Regions from separate parts of the Pelosinus sp. UFO1 genome, predicted to be linked through region 3. Evidence: riboswitches for the same ligand, from Rfam matches in the RefSeq annotation. Region 3 holds a riboswitch; each other region holds the start of a gene.
The links. Region 3 has a riboswitch for cyclic di-GMP ahead of UFO1_RS08940 (porin). Riboswitches for the same ligand answer to the same signal wherever they lie in the genome.
Positions count from the first base shown of each region.

Region 1 (4,221 bases), 480 kb from region 3:
GAAGCCCCACTTTTTACGGCTTGATGTAATAATTTTTCCATTAGAGTTCCTCCCCGTTACTTCCAGCATAGGCCACCCGCATCACCTCTTGAACATCTGTCAAACCAGCTAAGGCTTTTTGAATCGCATCCTGGCGCATAGTAGTCATACCCTGTTTAACAGCAATGTTACTAATTTCGTCACTAGAAGCTTTACGGCTAATCGCTTCTCGTATTTGAGCGGTTATAGGCATTAGTTCATGAATGGCCATTCGTCCCCGATAGCCCGTATGATTACAACGTGCGCAGCCTACTCCCCTATGTAGTGTAATTTGTGCGTCGGGTCCGATACCTAAGAAGAGCCGTTCTAAAGAATCAGAATTAGGTATATAACCTTCTTTGCATTCGGGACATATTAACCTGACTAACCGTTGTGCTACAACACCTAAAACAGACGAAGCTACAAGAAAAGGCTCAACATTCATATCTAGTAAACGGGTGATAGTCCCTGCTGCATTATTTGTATGTAAGGTACTAAAGACTAGATGGCCAGTCAAGGCCGCTCGAATCGCAATATCCGCAGTTTCGCTATCACGTATCTCGCCTACTAACACAATATTAGGATCTTGGCGCAATACGGAACGAAGTCCGCTAGCAAAGGTAAGACCAGCTTTAGGATTGACTTGTACCTGATTTACACCAGCCAAACGATATTCTACAGGATCTTCTAGGGTAATAATATTTTTACTGGGTGAATTCACTTTAGTTAACGTAGAATAGAGAGTCGTCGTTTTTCCTGATCCAGTGGGACCTGTAACTAAAACCATGCCATAGGAATGGGAACATAATTTGTGATACATAGTAAAGTTTTCAGGGGAAAAGCCAAGTTTATTAAGATCCAAAATAACTGCTTTCTGATCTAATAGCCGCATGACGACTTTTTCTCCCATAATGGTAGGTAGAGTTGATACTCGCACGTCCACATTATGGCCTGCTTCTTTCACTTTGATTCTGCCATCCTGGGGTATCCGCTTCTCCGCGATGTCCATATCACTCATAATTTTAATTCTAGCAACAATTGCAGGATGAATGTCTCGCGGAAAGCTGCCAACTTCTCTTAACATGCCATCTACACGATAGCGAACTCGGAGTGTCTTATCTTGTGGTTCAATATGTATGTCACTAGCCATGTCCTTAATGGCTTGGTTCATAAGAGAATTGACCAAGCCAATGATAGGCGCATCATCTGCTGTTTGGAGTTCGGCTGTTAATGCCATATCTTCTGGTCGCATATTATTGACAGCCTTTTGCACTAAATCTTGGACACCATAAGATTCTCTTATGGCTCGTAAAATATCTTTTTCCGTGGCGATAACTGGTTCTACATCAAAACCAGAAGCCATACGAATGTCATCAATGGCATAAAAATTAGTAGGATCAACCATAGCTAGGGTAATTTTATTACCAGCTATTTTTATCGGAATCACTTGGTGTCGTTCTGCTAAATTCACTGGAACAAGAGCTGCTGTTGCTGGCTTTATAACAATATTTGATAAATCCACATGAGGTACGCCTAATTGAAACTCAAGAACTTGAATCATGGCATCTTCGGATACATAATTAAGATCGCTCAATACTTTACCTAGCCGTTTATTGTCCTTTTTTTGAATCTTTAGTGCTTCCTCTAATTGTTGTTGTGTGATTAGATTTGTCTCAAGCAACAAATCACCCAGTCTTTTTCGTTTCATTTTCCACCTACCTATTCATAAAAAAAGCAACCGAACAGCAAATACATTCATATTTTAATTAAATGCATAAAGTTAGTCGGTTGCACTACTTGTTCCATCCTAGATAAAGTGCCCAAATACATCACGGATTTCATCACAACTATCTATATCAACTTTTATATCCAGCATTCGCTAAAATAATGTCAATTTATTACCAAAAATGCTAAATAATAGATTTATAATTATGTAAAGATTACTCTTATTACTTAGAAGTGTGTGCTGTTAAAAATATAATGACTTCCGTTTCTGATTTCGAATTATGTACACTTTTAAATAATGTTCCGATCAAAGGCAATTCACTTAAGAAAGGTACATTATTATTTGTTTTGGATTCTTCACTACCAATAAGACCGCCAATTACCATTGTCTCACCATCGTTCATGCAGACCGTAGTTTCAGCTTCGCGAGTAGTAATACGATAATTTTTAATATCAGATACTAAAGTTGGAGTACTCACTTCCGTACGAACTTTAGCAGTCACAGTACCTTCAGCGGTAATGGTGGGGGTATAAGTAAGTTTAATACCTGCGTCAACATATTCTACAGTAGTGGTTGTTTTACCGTTTTCTGTTTTTTCTGTGAGCACAGGGATGTGATCTCCAATTAAAATACGTGCTTCCTTGCCATTAATGGTAGTTACCTTAGGACTTGCTAAAATCTTAGCATTACCATTGCTAATAAGAGCATTGATCTTTGCCTGGTAGTAAAACTCATAGGGGACTCCTGCAGGACTACTACCAAATCTTATAGTACCTTTATGTGCTGTCCGAGTAATTGTGGTCTTTGCGGGTGTTGTTACTTTACCGTTACTATCTCGTACTTCATCTGTTGTTTCAACTTCAGGGTACTGGGGCGTCACATCCCATGACCAATCAATTCCTAGATCTTTTGTTTTAGCTTTATTTATGGCTACTACTTTCGCTTCCAGGGTTACCTGCTGTTGCGGAATATCAAGATCTGTTAATAGTGTTTTAATACGAGCACAGCCTGTAGGTGAACCACTAACAAGTAAGGAGTTTGATACTTCATCTATCTCTGCTTTTAGTTTGAGACTTCCCATAATAGGTTCTAGAGATTTTTTTATATCAACAGCACGAATATAACGAAGTTTATAGACTTCTGTTATACCCATGTCAGCAGGTTCGATAATGTAGGAATCACCTATTTTTCGATACGATATTCCCTTAGCAGAAGTGATTAGGGCCAAAGCATTTTCAAAGGTTATATTATTAATTTTCATGGTAATATTACCTTTGATCGAATCATCAATAATCATATCAACATTTCCAATTGTGGCAAGAGTATGTAGGACTACACGCACATCTTCATCCATGAAATTAAGGTTAATACTTTGAGGAGATGCCATTGCCATACTAGAAATCCCTATAGAGAGAAAAAGTACTAACAAGCATATAAATATCTTGTATCTCATTTTCTTCCTCCTTTTTTCCCGGGAGTTTCTAGGGATAATACGAGCTGGCTATCATTATCTTTAAGAATAACAGTATCATCCTGAATCGCAACCAGTTGGTATGTATCTATAAATTCATATAACTGGTAGGCTTTACTTTTGTTCGCTGATTGAATAACTGCTAAACGCTGATTATCGGTACTAACTATACCAGTCAGTGTAACAGATTCTTTGGCTTTAATTGGGGTAATTAGTTTTTCACTCGCGGTAGGTTCTCTATTTGAACTAGGAACCTTTGAAAATCCTTGATCTCTTACGTTGTTAGTAATTGGTATTTTTTCTTGAAATTCGGAAGGTATAAGGAAAGGATCACGAAACACTTGGTTTGTTTGATTACCTTGTTGTCCAACAAGCATAATAGCCTTATTGGTGGAGCTCTTAACAACTCCCGTATTTGCTTGTTTAGGAATAGTAGGTGCCGTCACTACTTCGGTAGGTGTTATATACATTGTGATGATAAATACGATGCTTCCCACTCCGAGAATTATGCCTAGACGTTGTTTGGCTGTAAATTTTCCAATTTGAGCTGATAATTCCAAAGTTGTCCACCCCTACTATACTAAATAAGACCTAGCAATTTTTCTCTTATTTACTTAAAAAATTACTGATAATTGCGACAAATAAAAAGGATATTATAATGCAATTTATCATAATAAAATTTCAAAATAAAGGCTCGGGTCCTGGGACCCAAGCCTTTATGTCCTAATTATGTATATTCTAACCAATTTTGTAAATTCCTGCTTTAAAATAAGGTGTTTTGTTATTTTTTTACATATATTTTGATAAAATATTCGACATAATAGTACGCGGTGCTTGCTTATCTGTCCATAGTTCAAATGCTAAGGCCCCTTGCTCTACCAACATTCCTGCTCCATTAATGATTCTATAGCCACGAATTTGAGCTGAGTTTAAAAAAGCAGTAATTGGCGGATTATATATTAAATCACAGATAGTAGCGTCCTTATTTACATTCTCCCATAGAATA
Region 1 is NZ_CP008852.1:2,414,528-2,418,748, forward strand. Features, by position in the region: gene UFO1_RS11290 (type IV pilus twitching motility protein PilT) at 1-41, opposite strand, end outside; gene UFO1_RS11295 (GspE/PulE family protein) at 41-1,726, opposite strand; cyclic di-GMP riboswitch class II at 1,792-1,876, opposite strand; gene UFO1_RS11300 (secretin N-terminal domain-containing protein) at 1,968-3,197, opposite strand; gene UFO1_RS11305 (hypothetical protein) at 3,194-3,775, opposite strand; gene UFO1_RS11310 (shikimate dehydrogenase) at 4,005-4,221, opposite strand, start outside.
Region 1: another riboswitch for cyclic di-GMP. It lies ahead of UFO1_RS11295 (GspE/PulE family protein); the one in region 3 lies ahead of UFO1_RS08940 (porin).

Region 2 (4,221 bases), 1.9 Mb from region 3:
CGGCGTCGATTCCGCCGTCTAGAAGGTCGTTGCCCTCTCCACCATCTAGTTTATCTTTGCCGCTATAGCCGTATAGATTGTCATCTCCACCGAGGCCAAAAATTCTGTCATTGCGGTTCTCACGACCATATAGTGTATCATTCCCTTCAGTACCTACAATCATAAGAGAATCATTTATATCAGTTGGTGTAAGTATGCTACCATCGGAAAAACGGAAATTTTCTACCTGGTAGTCTTCTCCAAGATACCAATTCTTTAGCGTAAGCGTCTCACCGGTTTCTTTTAATTGTAAAATGAGATCCGATCCTTCCGTTAGGTATTCAAATGAATTCTTGTCAATCCCTTGTCCGAATTGCACAACGTCAAAGCCATTACTGCCCGCCAATTCGTAGTTATCAATCGTATCATTACCTGAACCAATTCCGTAAATGTATGTATCATTTCCGGCTCCGCCGTCTAGAATATTGTTGCCACTGTTGCCGATGATAGTATTATCAAGTTCATTACCGGTACCATTGATGTTGGCGCTGCCGGTCAAAGTCAGGTTTTCCACGTTAGCGGTTAATACATAACTTATCGACGACTGCACAGTGTCAGTGCCTTCGCCTGTAGCTTCGATTACCACATCGTCAACATTGTCAACGATAAAAGTGTCGTCGCCCACTCCGCCGTACATGGTGTCGACACCAATTCCGCCGTCCAGATAGTCGTTCCCAGCCCCACCATTAAGAACGTTATTTCCGCTGTTTCCTATAATGACATTATCTAGTCCGTTTCCTGTCCCGTTAAGATTCTCTTCACCGGTTAAAGTAAGATTTTCCACATTGGCGCCTAAGGTATATGATATACTTGCCTGCACAGTGTCGTTGCCTTCGCCTGCTTTTTCCACGACCACATCACCAACGTTGTCGACGATGTAGGTGTCATCACCCCGGCCACCGTACATGGTGTCGGCACCAATTCCACCGTCCAGAAAGTCGTTCCCAGCCCCACCATTAAGAACATTATTTCCGCTATTTCCTATAATGACATTGTCTAGTTCGTTTCCTGTTCCGTCAAGATTTGCTTTACCGGTTAAAGTTAGATTTTCTACATTGGCGCCTAGGGTATATGAGATACTTGCCTGTACAGTGTCTATGCCTTCGCCTGCTCTCTCTTCTACTGTATCACGATAATTATTTACTACGTAAGTATCATCGCCGTTGCCACCAGCCATAAAATCGGCTCCATAACCACCGTCAAGCAAATCATTTCCCACGCCACCACTAAGAATGTCTTTGCCTTTTCCACCAGACAAGGTATCATTATCCGCTCCGCCGACTAGAATGTCCTTACCATTTCCGCCGTAAAGATTATCATTACCTTCCCCGCCAATTAAAAGGTCCTTACCATTTCCGCCATACAGGGTATCGTTACCACCTTGACCAACTACAATGTCCTTGCCGTTTCCCCCGTGAAGATTATCATTACCTTCCCCGCCGATTAAAGCAGACTTTCCGTTTTTACCAGGTAAACTACCTGTGCCGCCTTTACCGTTTTGATGGTCTTTACCATTTCCGCCAGTTAAAACGTCTTGGTCATATCCGATATACGAAATATCGCTACCAGCTTCACTATTAGTTTTGCTTTTGCCCATAATCTAATCCCTCCATGAGTTTTTTGGAACTGCATACATGGTTATCTCCCAACTGAAATTGCTTTATATTTAGAACATTTTCCAGGCTACTCATTTCACATCTTTGGCTAACAAATTATGCTTACTTTTGGTCTATTACCCGTCAATAAAAACACAAAAAAAGAGATCCCGGTTACACTACCAGCTCCTGACAGCCCAAGTGTCCACATACAGGCTGACATTCATTGCTTAATCCCATCCTAAGGAAAATATTAAATTATACACAAGATTTACACATTCTACATTTCCACTCTCTCACATTAATTACCTTTATTTCGGGGTCCCATTTCGTTGGCCTCAAAGTCCCATTTCATCAACAAAAATTTACTCAATACGACAAACATCGACAATAATTCAAGCCTCATTATCACAAATAAAGCATCCCTTAAGTAAAATGGGGGGCTATAGCGTACACCAATTCGCTTCATAATAGTGCTATAAGGTAAGGTGGCTCAGACTCACAGGGACGGCATGTCTGTGTGAGCAATCCCGAGTATTTTACAAAGTATACCGGTAACATCAAAAAAAGAGTTGGAAGATTGGACTTCCAACTCTTTTTTTCTATTTTTCGCCGTTACCAGTGATACGGTTCTTCTCCGTATCGAGTCCAACGGTTCAGTTTTTATGCTCACTTTGATTACCCTCTTCTTTTCTAGGAAAAATGATCTCATACTCTGCCTCGATCACTTTTGGGAATTCTGGCGAAATAGTATGCCAATCTAACAAATCAATTCTAACTGGCAAGACAAAAGGACGGTGGATTTGTCTACAAAGACATTTCCTCCGTCCCCTTGTCTTTCTTCCTCAATGAGTGCTTGCCTATAATGTTGTGGCCATTTCTTCTCTTTTCAATCGATCAATAAATACACTTGCTACTATCAATTTATACCAAGAAACTGAAAACACAACGGTACAACCTCCGGGGCGAGCAGCGTTGTAATAATGCCCATAAAGATCATCGCCAGACTGGCAATGGCCGTTTCCATTTTGCCATATTCCTGCGCCTTGGCAGTTCCCGCTCCGTGAGCGGCCACGCCAAGCATCAGTCCTTTGGTTATAGGACTGACCTGCTTCATCCAGCGGAAAACTATAGGACTCAGTCTAGTGCCGATAATACCGGTGGTAATTACGAAGGCGGCTGTCAGCGCAGGGATTCCGCCAAGATGTCGCCGATCGGTTGCAAAAAAAAGATTGTATATTATTTTATGGATCTCGGGCCTATAATTTATTTGCAAATAACGTAAATGAAATGGAATTATACAATTATTACATGCAAACGGTAGCGCCAATGATTGATTATGATACCAATCATAAAAGTGAGCTGGTAACTACTTTTGAAGCTTTTCTGGAATGCAATAGCAATATTAAAGAAACCTCACAATTTTTTTTTGTGCATAGGCATACTTTGAAATATCGCTTAAATCGTATTCATGAAATCACGGGATTTGACCCTGAAAATTCTCAACATCAATTTCAACTGCAACTAGGATTAATTTCCGCCCGCCTGCTAACTAAAATTTAGTGACTTTTCTTTCATAATTTGAACAAAACCGCCCTAGCAAAGAGAAATTCTCCTTGCTAGGGCGACTTTGTTCAAATTTTAAGGTTATTACATGCCATTTTCGCCACTACAAATGATACGGTTCCCCCCGATTAATCTTAAATGCCCGATACACCTGTTCAACTAATAACAAGCGTATCATCTGATGAGTAAAGGTCATCTTAGAGAAAGACAACCGTTCGCTGGCTGCTTTGACTATATCGGGGGAAAGACCAAAGGCACCACCAATGACGAAAGTGATATCACTTTTCCCGGAAATACCTAGGATACTGATTTTTTCTGCCAGCTCTTCTGAGGAAGCTAGCTTGCCAACCACATCAAGGACAATAAGGTGTGTCCCTTCCTTAACGTGTTTTAACATACGTTCCCCTTCTTTAAATAGAACCTTCACTTTTTCGGCATCAGAAGGGTTATCGGGCATGCGTTCTTCGTCGACCTCTATAATTGATAAGCGGCAGTAAGGGGTAAGACGTTTAACAAATTCAGCAATGCCCATGGTAAGATATTTTTCTTTTATTTTGCCAACGGCAACAATGGTAATTTTCATATTACTGCTGACTCGGCATTTCTTCTAAAAGTACGTTCACAACCTGCTGCTGACCTTTACGTACAATAGTAACACTTACGGTACCACCAACAGCCTGAGCATCAACTGCACCTCTTAGATCTGCTACACTGTTAATCTCTGTCTCTGCTATCTTTAAAATAATATCGCCTTCCTTAAGTCCAGCCTTACCTGCTGGGCCACCCTTTGCGACTTGCACTAAATAAACTCCTTTATCTATCGCGAGTTCATAGCCATAGGCAGCAGCCGTATTCCGATCTAAAATTCCCACTCCTAAGTAAGCCCTTACTACACGACCTTTCTCTATTAGCGATTGCAATATTGGTCTAGCCGTATTTATAGGAATGGAAAAACCAATTCCTTCTACACCAGCAACGGATATCTTGGCGCTGTTAATACCAACAACTACTCCATCAGCAT
Region 2 is NZ_CP008852.1:86,774-90,994, reverse strand. Features, by position in the region: gene UFO1_RS23930 (calcium-binding protein) at 1-1,636, opposite strand, end outside; cyclic di-GMP riboswitch class II at 1,794-1,877, opposite strand; gene UFO1_RS24225 (LrgB family protein) at 2,554-2,910, opposite strand; gene UFO1_RS00390 (CdaR family transcriptional regulator) at 2,853-3,197, shown strand; gene rlmH (23S rRNA (pseudouridine(1915)-N(3))-methyltransferase RlmH) at 3,304-3,783, opposite strand; gene UFO1_RS00380 (S1C family serine protease) at 3,785-4,221, opposite strand, start outside.
Region 2: another riboswitch for cyclic di-GMP. It lies ahead of UFO1_RS23930 (calcium-binding protein); the one in region 3 lies ahead of UFO1_RS08940 (porin).

Region 3 (4,221 bases):
GGCATCAATTCGGAAATTTTGCTTTGTTAGGGGATGGGCGGGCTCTGCTGCTTGGCGAGCAGATTAATCCTCTAGGTCAGCGGGTTGATATTCAGCTCAAGGGTTCAGGAAGAACGCCATATTCCCGCCGGGGCGACGGTCGAGCGGCACTTGGGCCAATGCTGCGCGAATACATCATCAGCGAAGCAATGCATGGTCTTGGTATTCCTACCACTCGCAGCCTAGCGGTGGTGACAACAGGTGAGACCTTAATCCGCGAAACCTACCAGCCTGGTGCAATTCTGACCCGTGTGGCTGCTAGTCATCTGCGCGTCGGCACCTTTCAGTATGCTTCAAACTGGGGCACTATTGAGGAACTCCGGATCCTAGCTGATTATACATTGCAACGACATTTTCCAAACGTTGACATTGCTCCGAACCGCTATTTTTCTTTGCTTCAAGAAGTGATCAAACGGCAGGCCGTATTGATTGCCAAATGGCAACTGGTTGGCTTTATTCACGGGGTGATGAATACCGACAACATGACCCTTAGTGGCGAAACTATAGATTATGGTCCTTGTGCCTTCATGGATATCTATGACCCAGCAACGGTATTCAGTTCTATTGATTTACAAGGTCGCTATGCTTATGGCAATCAGCCGCATATTGCTGGATGGAATCTCGCGCGATTTGCTGAAACCCTATTGCCATTGTTGCATGACAATCAGGAGCAGGCTGTCAAGCTAGCCCAGGATGCAATTTCAGATTTTACTGAGTTGTATCAATCTAATTGGCTTGCGGGAATGAGAGCAAAACTGGGAATATTTAATGAAGAAGAACAGGATAAAAATCTTATTGAAGACCTTCTCGGTATGATGAAGAAGTATCGTGCGGACTATACCAACACCTTCCGCGCATTAACTTTTGATATGCGGCCCAATATGGAACTGTTTGGCACCACAGAATTTGCTCAATGGCATGAGTTGTGGCAGGCGAGGCTAGGCAGGCAGCAGGAAGCGGAAGCCTCTTCGCATCAGTTGATGCAAAATAGCAATCCTACGATAATCCCACGTAATCACCGGGTAGAAGCCGCACTAGAAGCCGCGGTGCAAGGAGAATACAGTGTAATGGAGCGGCTTCTTGATGTTCTTTCATGTCCTTACGCACACTCCCCCGAACAGGCTGATTACTCTACACTGCCAGCGCTATCAACCCGTCCTTACCGAACTTTTTGCGGTACCTGACATAGAAGCAAAGGGAGGATGTAGAGAGTACCATATAGGAATTCAAAAAAGCCACTACTGGTCATTTGACTGGTAGTGGTCTTTTTACCTTGCAAAGCGGCACTGCTTTTAAAACGTCTCCAGAGGCCGCTATAAAACATATTATAGTAGTTACCGTTTTTTACTTTAGGTATTTGGGTGATTGGGCTGATCTATACTAGCAATATAGGCAGCATTTTTTATATCCTGTTGTTTGTCTTTGGTTGATCGTTGTTGTTGCGAGTTACTGGCTTGTTGCGAGTTACTGGCTTGTTGCGAGTTACTAGCTTGTTGCGAGTTACTGGCTTGTTGCGAGTTACTGGCTTGTTGCGAGTTACTAGCTTGTTGTTGTGTCATATGATCACCTCCTGACCATATTATTTACGCATAGTGATCGAGCTATGCAATTGGTATTGGATATACGTCGTACCTATTGGTAGCACGGTGTTTTTTATTTTGAAGATTGTGTTATAAAAAATGATAAATAAAGTATGTATATAGTAAGGCTTTTCAAAAACATATATAGTTATGGGAGGGGGAGAAATGTGGTTCGATGGGCCTGATGTGTTTGAAGTAGGGGTTATTTTAACTCTGGTAGCTGCTTTGTGTATTTTTTGGCTAACTCATTCGGATCGTGCTTAAAGAAATTATTATCTTTTTTTGACCAAAAATTTTAAAATGCCGTTCTCATCTCAGACACTACAAGGGTTAACGAGCCATGTAGTGTTTTTAGTTTACTGCTTAAAATATCTTGATTAATCAAATATTACTAACTCATAGGCGATTATAATTAGTACAATCCAAGGGAAATAATGTGAAGCATTGGATAATAAAGTACACGTAGTTGTTAAATCCATTATAAAAGTCTCCTCTAAAAATAAAATAGATTCTAAATATACCAGTAATTAGGTTAAATGTAAAGTATTTACATTTAACCTTTTGAAATGCTTCTAGAGGAATTTTATTGAAATCGATAATGGAATGTTTTGAAAAATAGAAAGATGAATTATGATAATAGATGTTATGTATCTTAAATATTTAACAATATACCATAATTATGCAGGAATTTAACAATATTGAGCGAAAATTAACTAAAAAGTATATAATTGGCAAACCTTCTGAAAAGAAGGGACGCAAAGCTATGGGTCTAAGGACGATTAAGTCTATGATTGCCAGGTTGCATTTCTTGAAATGCAACCTGGCATTTTTTTGTGCAAAAATTGATGTTTGTTGCCAATTTTCCATCGAGAGGAATTAACCTGTATAAGTGTTGCAGCAAGCTTTCAGGTGAATGAAACGTATGTAATGGGACAACCAGACGCGACTATGAAAATACATCTTATCAGGGCGGTGAGTTTTTTAAGTGAAAAAGGTTTTTATATTACTGTTTTCGGTTGCAACGATAGTCGTTATACCAATAAATGAGCCCGGGGGAAACGTGGTATATGCTTCAAATGAAATGAAAATCGAGGGTGACAATAAACTTGTAATTCCAGGAAATACAGAAAAATTCAAAGCTGAATTTGCCTATGAAATGGCACAAATTACAGGGAAAATATTATCTACCCCAACCACAAATGTCGAGAACTTTAAAGTTGAATTTGCGTATTCAACTGCTAAGGTAACAGCAAAAATAATGCCGATTTTACCTAACAACCAAAGAAATGAATTCGCATATAAAATGGCACAAATCACAACAAAAATAATTGGTGACCAAAACCTAGATATTGAAAAAGCCAAAGCTGATTTTGCGTATGAAATTGCGCAAATGACAACGAGAATTATAACGAATCCAGACAAACTCACTACTGATAAAAACACAATGCTTACACTAAATAATGACTATGTTGATCCGAAAACAATGCTTAGGAATAATGCTGATATTGAGCCAAAAACAGTGGTTCAGTTAAATAATACAGTAACTAAGGAAAAAACAAAAAGTAGTAATACAAATTATATCTCACCGGAAACGTATACAGGCCTTGTAGATGAATTGAGTCATATAGGTGACCGGAGCAATCAGTTGGATAACAAAGTAAAGATTGATGGAGAAATTCGTTATCATTACGCATTGAATAGTGGTCCTGGGCAATTAGATCGGGATTCATCTGGAATTCGTGCCCGTATTGGTTTTAATAGTGCAGTGAATCAGGATTGGCGTGCTTATGGTATGCTAGAAGGTCAAAAGAATGTAGTAAATTATAATAATGACTTCAAGCTTTCACATCTATATGTGGCGGGAAAAAGCGGTGAATCGATAGTGACAGCAGGTTCGTTCGGTTACCTTATGGCGGACGGTAATATTTATGATAGCGATTTTAAAGGCGTCAAAGTTGAGTTTGGAGATCCGATAAAATACACGGTAAGTTATGGCGAAACCGATTACACGAAAAAAACATTGATAGCAACCGCGCGGTATAACGATTTTGATTACAATCTTGAAGTCGGTGCTCATCACTACCAAAAGGATGACGGAGATCACAGTCAAAACACAATCTGGACTCTTGGTGGGAATTATAATTTCAGTAATTTTGGTGTAGGGGCCATGGCTTTGGGATCTACTTTGACAGATAGCAAAGGTTATGTGCTTAGTGCTAACTATGGAGAATTAAAAACATGGAGGCCGGGTACCTATGGAGTATTTGCCAAATATTATAATCAACCCCAGGGCACGTATATTGCTCATGGAATGAATGGCACAGGTAGCTCTATGAAAGGATTTAAAGGCTATGGCTTAGGAATGAACTATACTTTGACAGAAAATGTTGTTACAGGTATCGAATATTATGGACTAAAAGACAAAATCAGCGGAGATAAAGGCGACACATGGTGGAGCCACTTAACTCATTATTTCTAAATTAATAGGTAGGTGAAATGAGATAGGGATGGAAATATTTGAAAGAATACGAACGAAAAAAGATTTTTTAGCAGTTGTAGGCCTTGGTTATGTGGGATTACCTGTTGCTGTTGCGTTTGCTGA
Region 3 is NZ_CP008852.1:1,938,399-1,942,619, forward strand. Features, by position in the region: gene UFO1_RS08930 (YdiU family protein) at 1-1,223, shown strand, start outside; gene UFO1_RS24875 (hypothetical protein) at 1,389-1,598, opposite strand; cyclic di-GMP riboswitch class I at 2,340-2,426, shown strand; gene UFO1_RS08940 (porin) at 2,605-4,098, shown strand; gene UFO1_RS08945 (nucleotide sugar dehydrogenase) at 4,127-4,221, shown strand, end outside.

Region 4 (4,221 bases), 2.2 Mb from region 3:
TACTTCTTGCTGATAATTATGTACAATAATCAATAGGTCATTACAGATTTATCTACCAACTCACCACCGCTCCGTCCTCCTTAATTGGTAGGGCGGTGCTTTTTTGTCTATCGAATATTCAGCTTATATGTGCAGATAAAAAATAGGAAAGAAATTTATATTTGTAGTTAATTTATCGTCAATGCGGAATGTATGTCAATGAAAGACGATATATATATAGGAACACATATCTATTGAATCGATATACGGTTGTATGTAAAATTTACTATTCCGTCATAATTTTGTCATATTCTAATGTTATGCTTAAATAACAAATTAAGGGGAGTGATAATGCAAATAGGTTTTAGCGTATCAGTAATAGAAGCTTAGCCGCTACATAATAGATCAATCACAATGAGTGACCTTGTTGAGAATGAAATGCATGACATTGCCGTTTTTAAAATTAGAATTGCAATATGGCTAATTTGATGTAACTTGAAAAATTCTACCTATGATAAAAAAATAGAGGCAAATTAGTGGTTCTCAATCTGAGGATTTACTTGAATGCAATCGTATTCGTAAACTACGCTGAAAGGAAGTTCGATAATGAAGAAGAATTTTATTTTTATTCTGGTGGGTATGTTTTTATTATTGCCAGGCTTAAATGTTTACGCCTCACATCGTCCGAATATAGAGCCTTTACACCGATACTTCAATAGTTCAACAGGTGATCACTTCTATACCACTGATTTCGATGAGCTTGGAGAAGGGAACAACGGCTATGTACATGAAGGTGTCGAGGGCTATGTATACAAATCTCATATTTCGGGGACAGTCCCTTTGCATAGATACTGGAGCAGCTCAAATGGAGATCACTTCTACACTACCAACTTTGATGAGCTTGGTAGAGGGAATGATTCTTATGTATACGAAGGTATCGAAGGTTATGTCTATAGTTCACGCCATCCGCGGACGATAGCTTTACACCGGTACTACAATAGCTCAACGGGAGATCACTTCTATACCACTAATTTTAGAGAGCTTGGAACAGGGAGAAATGGTTATGTACATGAAGGTGTTCAATGTTATGTAATTAGAGCTAATTAAGCATGAATAGAGGTATCAGCAACCTTTTTTATGATACCGACGAACTGCAAAAGATATAGTATTAAATTGATCTTGGCAGCTGGTGCTTATCCCGTTTCTTTATGCGGAACCAAACAAGAACTTAAGGAAAGCAAAAGTTACAACTATGCTGGAAGAACTGAACGCTGCTATTAAAGTTGGTTTAGAGCAAAACAGGCATAATACAGGGCCACGTATTTTACTTACTGGTGTACCTGTTGGGCTAGGCTCAGAAAAAGTAATTAGGCTGGTTGAAGAACTGGGAGGAACAGTAGTTTGTCAATGAAGCCTTTCTTGAAATGATCCAGGCGTGATTGACGCTTTTAGTTGTCACATTACTCTCTATAAGATAAGCAATAACATATATAAATTCATGCCTTCGCAGGTTATTGCGACGGCTTTTTTTATTTTCAGGAAGGCAATTGAAGTGTTGACAAAATTAAACAGTATGGAATATAATGATTGATATTGATAATCGTTATCAATATCAATCATTATATTCCATACTAGAGGTAATTACACGCCATATTTTTAGTAATATTAACCAAACGTTAATATTATAATAATTTATTAGTCTTATAATTATGATATTGTAAATGTAGAAAATTACATATTTGGCAAACTTACTGAAAGGTAGGGACGCAAAGCTATGGGTCTAAGGACATTTGGTCTATGATTGCCAGGTTTCCCTTGAAAAAGGTATTGAAACCCAGGCATTCGTCTGGGAATTTTTGATTTCTTAATGAAATTATGCATGTAGATTACGGTTGAAGTATTCCATAACTAGCAACTTCGCAGGAATTATAAATGCATGAGATCATTTACAAATAAATTAGTATTTAGTTTTTAATAAAGGAGAATAAGATATGTCTATTAAAGCAAAAACCGTTACGTTGTTAGTGATTGCCCTTCTTATGACAGGGCTTATCGTCGGAGGGTCAGGTATGTATGTTCTCTATGGAAGAACATTGAATAACAATCAAGTGGCAATGAATGGCCAGGCTTCTCAGCTGGCGGGTGAGACAAGTGAATTATTTGCTTCATTTTCAAGAAGCGGTAAATATTATAGTGAAGATCTTGACCTTAAATCTGGAGATGCTTCCCGTGTACAAGATAAGATCAATGCATATTTCGCAGCCACATGGGGAGTTGATCGTCTGGTATTTATCAATTCTGCGGGCGCACGATTTGCCATAGCTCCCTACGATGCAAAAACAATAGGGGGAAGTGTGGCTGACCGGGATTTTTTTAAAGACACGATGAAGGATCAAAAGTCACACATTAGCGATGTAATAGTGAACAGGGCATCAGGAATACCCTCAGTCATAGTTACACAACCTGTCAAAACACAGGACGGTAAAATGGCGGGATTTGTTGCTCAGTCAATCTCCTTAGAAACCCTACAAAATTTTCTCGAGCAAGTCAAAGTGGGTGAAACTGGAGTGGCAGGTATTGTTGCTCAAGATGGATCAATACTAGCTCACACGAATAAAGATTTAATAAAAGAACAAATAAAAGTTCCTGAAAATATGTTACATTCTTTACTCGAGAATTCGGGGAAATTAATCCCTTACCCCGATTCTATCGGTCGAGACTCTTTGGCCTTAGCTGTACCAATTAAGAATACCCCCTGGGTGGTAATTGTTAGTATGCCTAAGAGTGAAATTATCAGTGACTTTTATGCTAGCCTTACTACTATGGTGATTTCTCTTTTAGTGGCTCTTCTTGTTGTCGGGTTAGTTGCATGGATATTCCTTATTAGACTATTACGTCCAATTGAAGAGATTTCTAGGCAAGTTGCGAAGATTGGTGACGGGGATCTCTCTGTAGCTATTACTTCTTCATCTAATGACGAGATTGGTATTTTGGCGAAGGCCCTATCAACGTCTATTGGGAATTTTAGACAAATGATTGTGAAAGTTCAGGAGGCAAGTGAAATAGTATCGGCTTCCTCTGAAGAGCTTACAGCAAGCACAGAACAATTATCTCAGGCGGCAAATCAAGTATCAACTGCAATAACAGGTGTGACTGACGGGACAACACATCAAATGCAGGCTGTAGATAACACAATGCATATCGTTGAACAAATGTCTGCGGGTCTTCAACAAATCGCTGCTAATACTGGCAGCGCTTCTGCTACAGCCGAGAAAACATCAAATACTGCTCAAGAAGGTGGTAAGGCTGTCCAGAAAGTTACGAGTCAGATGACGAATATTGAAACTTCAGTGAATAATTCAGCACAAGTAGTAGCTAAACTTGGTGAACGTTCTAAGGAAATCGGGCAAATCGTTGATACTATTGCGGGAATAGCCGGTCAAACGAATCTATTAGCCTTAAACGCTGCTATTGAAGCTGCTCGTGCTGGTGAACAAGGCCGTGGTTTTGCTGTGGTAGCTGAGGAGGTTAGAAAACTCGCGGAACAGTCTCAAGGAGCTGCGAAAGAGATTGCTGCTTTGATTGGAGAAATTCAGGCAGATACGACTAAGGCTGTACTAGCAATGAATGATGGAACTGATGAGGTAAGAAAAGGTACAGAAGTTGCCATAGCCGCGGGACAATCTTTTAACGAGATTGCTTTACTTATTGAAGAAGAGTCGGATCAAATCCGTGAAATTTCTGCAGCCATTGAGCAGATGGCTAACGGTAGCCAACAAATCGTATCTTCAGTAAAGGAAATTACGAAGATTAGTAAGGATGCGACAGGTCAAGCACAAACTGTATTAGCAGCTACAGAAGAACAAACTGCATCTATTCAGGAGATTGCTTCTTCCAGCACGGATCTGTCTCAAATGGCAGGAAATTTGCAGGACATTGTATCCAAGTTTAAGATTTAGGTATAACAGGTATACGGCATATATTCACTTTTTAAACGGAGGATAGAAAATGACTATAACTGTAATTTATTTTGAAAAAGTATCACCTGAAATACATAAGATGATTGAAACCTATAAGGAACCTACTACAGAAATAGTCTATTGGCATGATCTAAATGATAGTCAAAAAGAACATTTTTTATCGAGGGCACATTATTTTATTACTGCCGCTTTTCCGATTACACGAAGTATTATAGGGAAGGCCCCTAACTTAAAATTGATTCAAAAAACAGGCAGTGGCGTT
Region 4 is NZ_CP008852.1:4,852,132-4,856,352, forward strand. Features, by position in the region: gene UFO1_RS22760 (hypothetical protein) at 586-1,086, shown strand; gene UFO1_RS25600 (2-hydroxyacyl-CoA dehydratase) at 1,169-1,390, shown strand; cyclic di-GMP riboswitch class I at 1,711-1,796, shown strand; gene UFO1_RS22765 (methyl-accepting chemotaxis protein) at 1,971-3,938, shown strand; gene UFO1_RS22770 (2-hydroxyacid dehydrogenase) at 3,988-4,221, shown strand, end outside.
Region 4: another riboswitch for cyclic di-GMP. It lies ahead of UFO1_RS22765 (methyl-accepting chemotaxis protein); the one in region 3 lies ahead of UFO1_RS08940 (porin).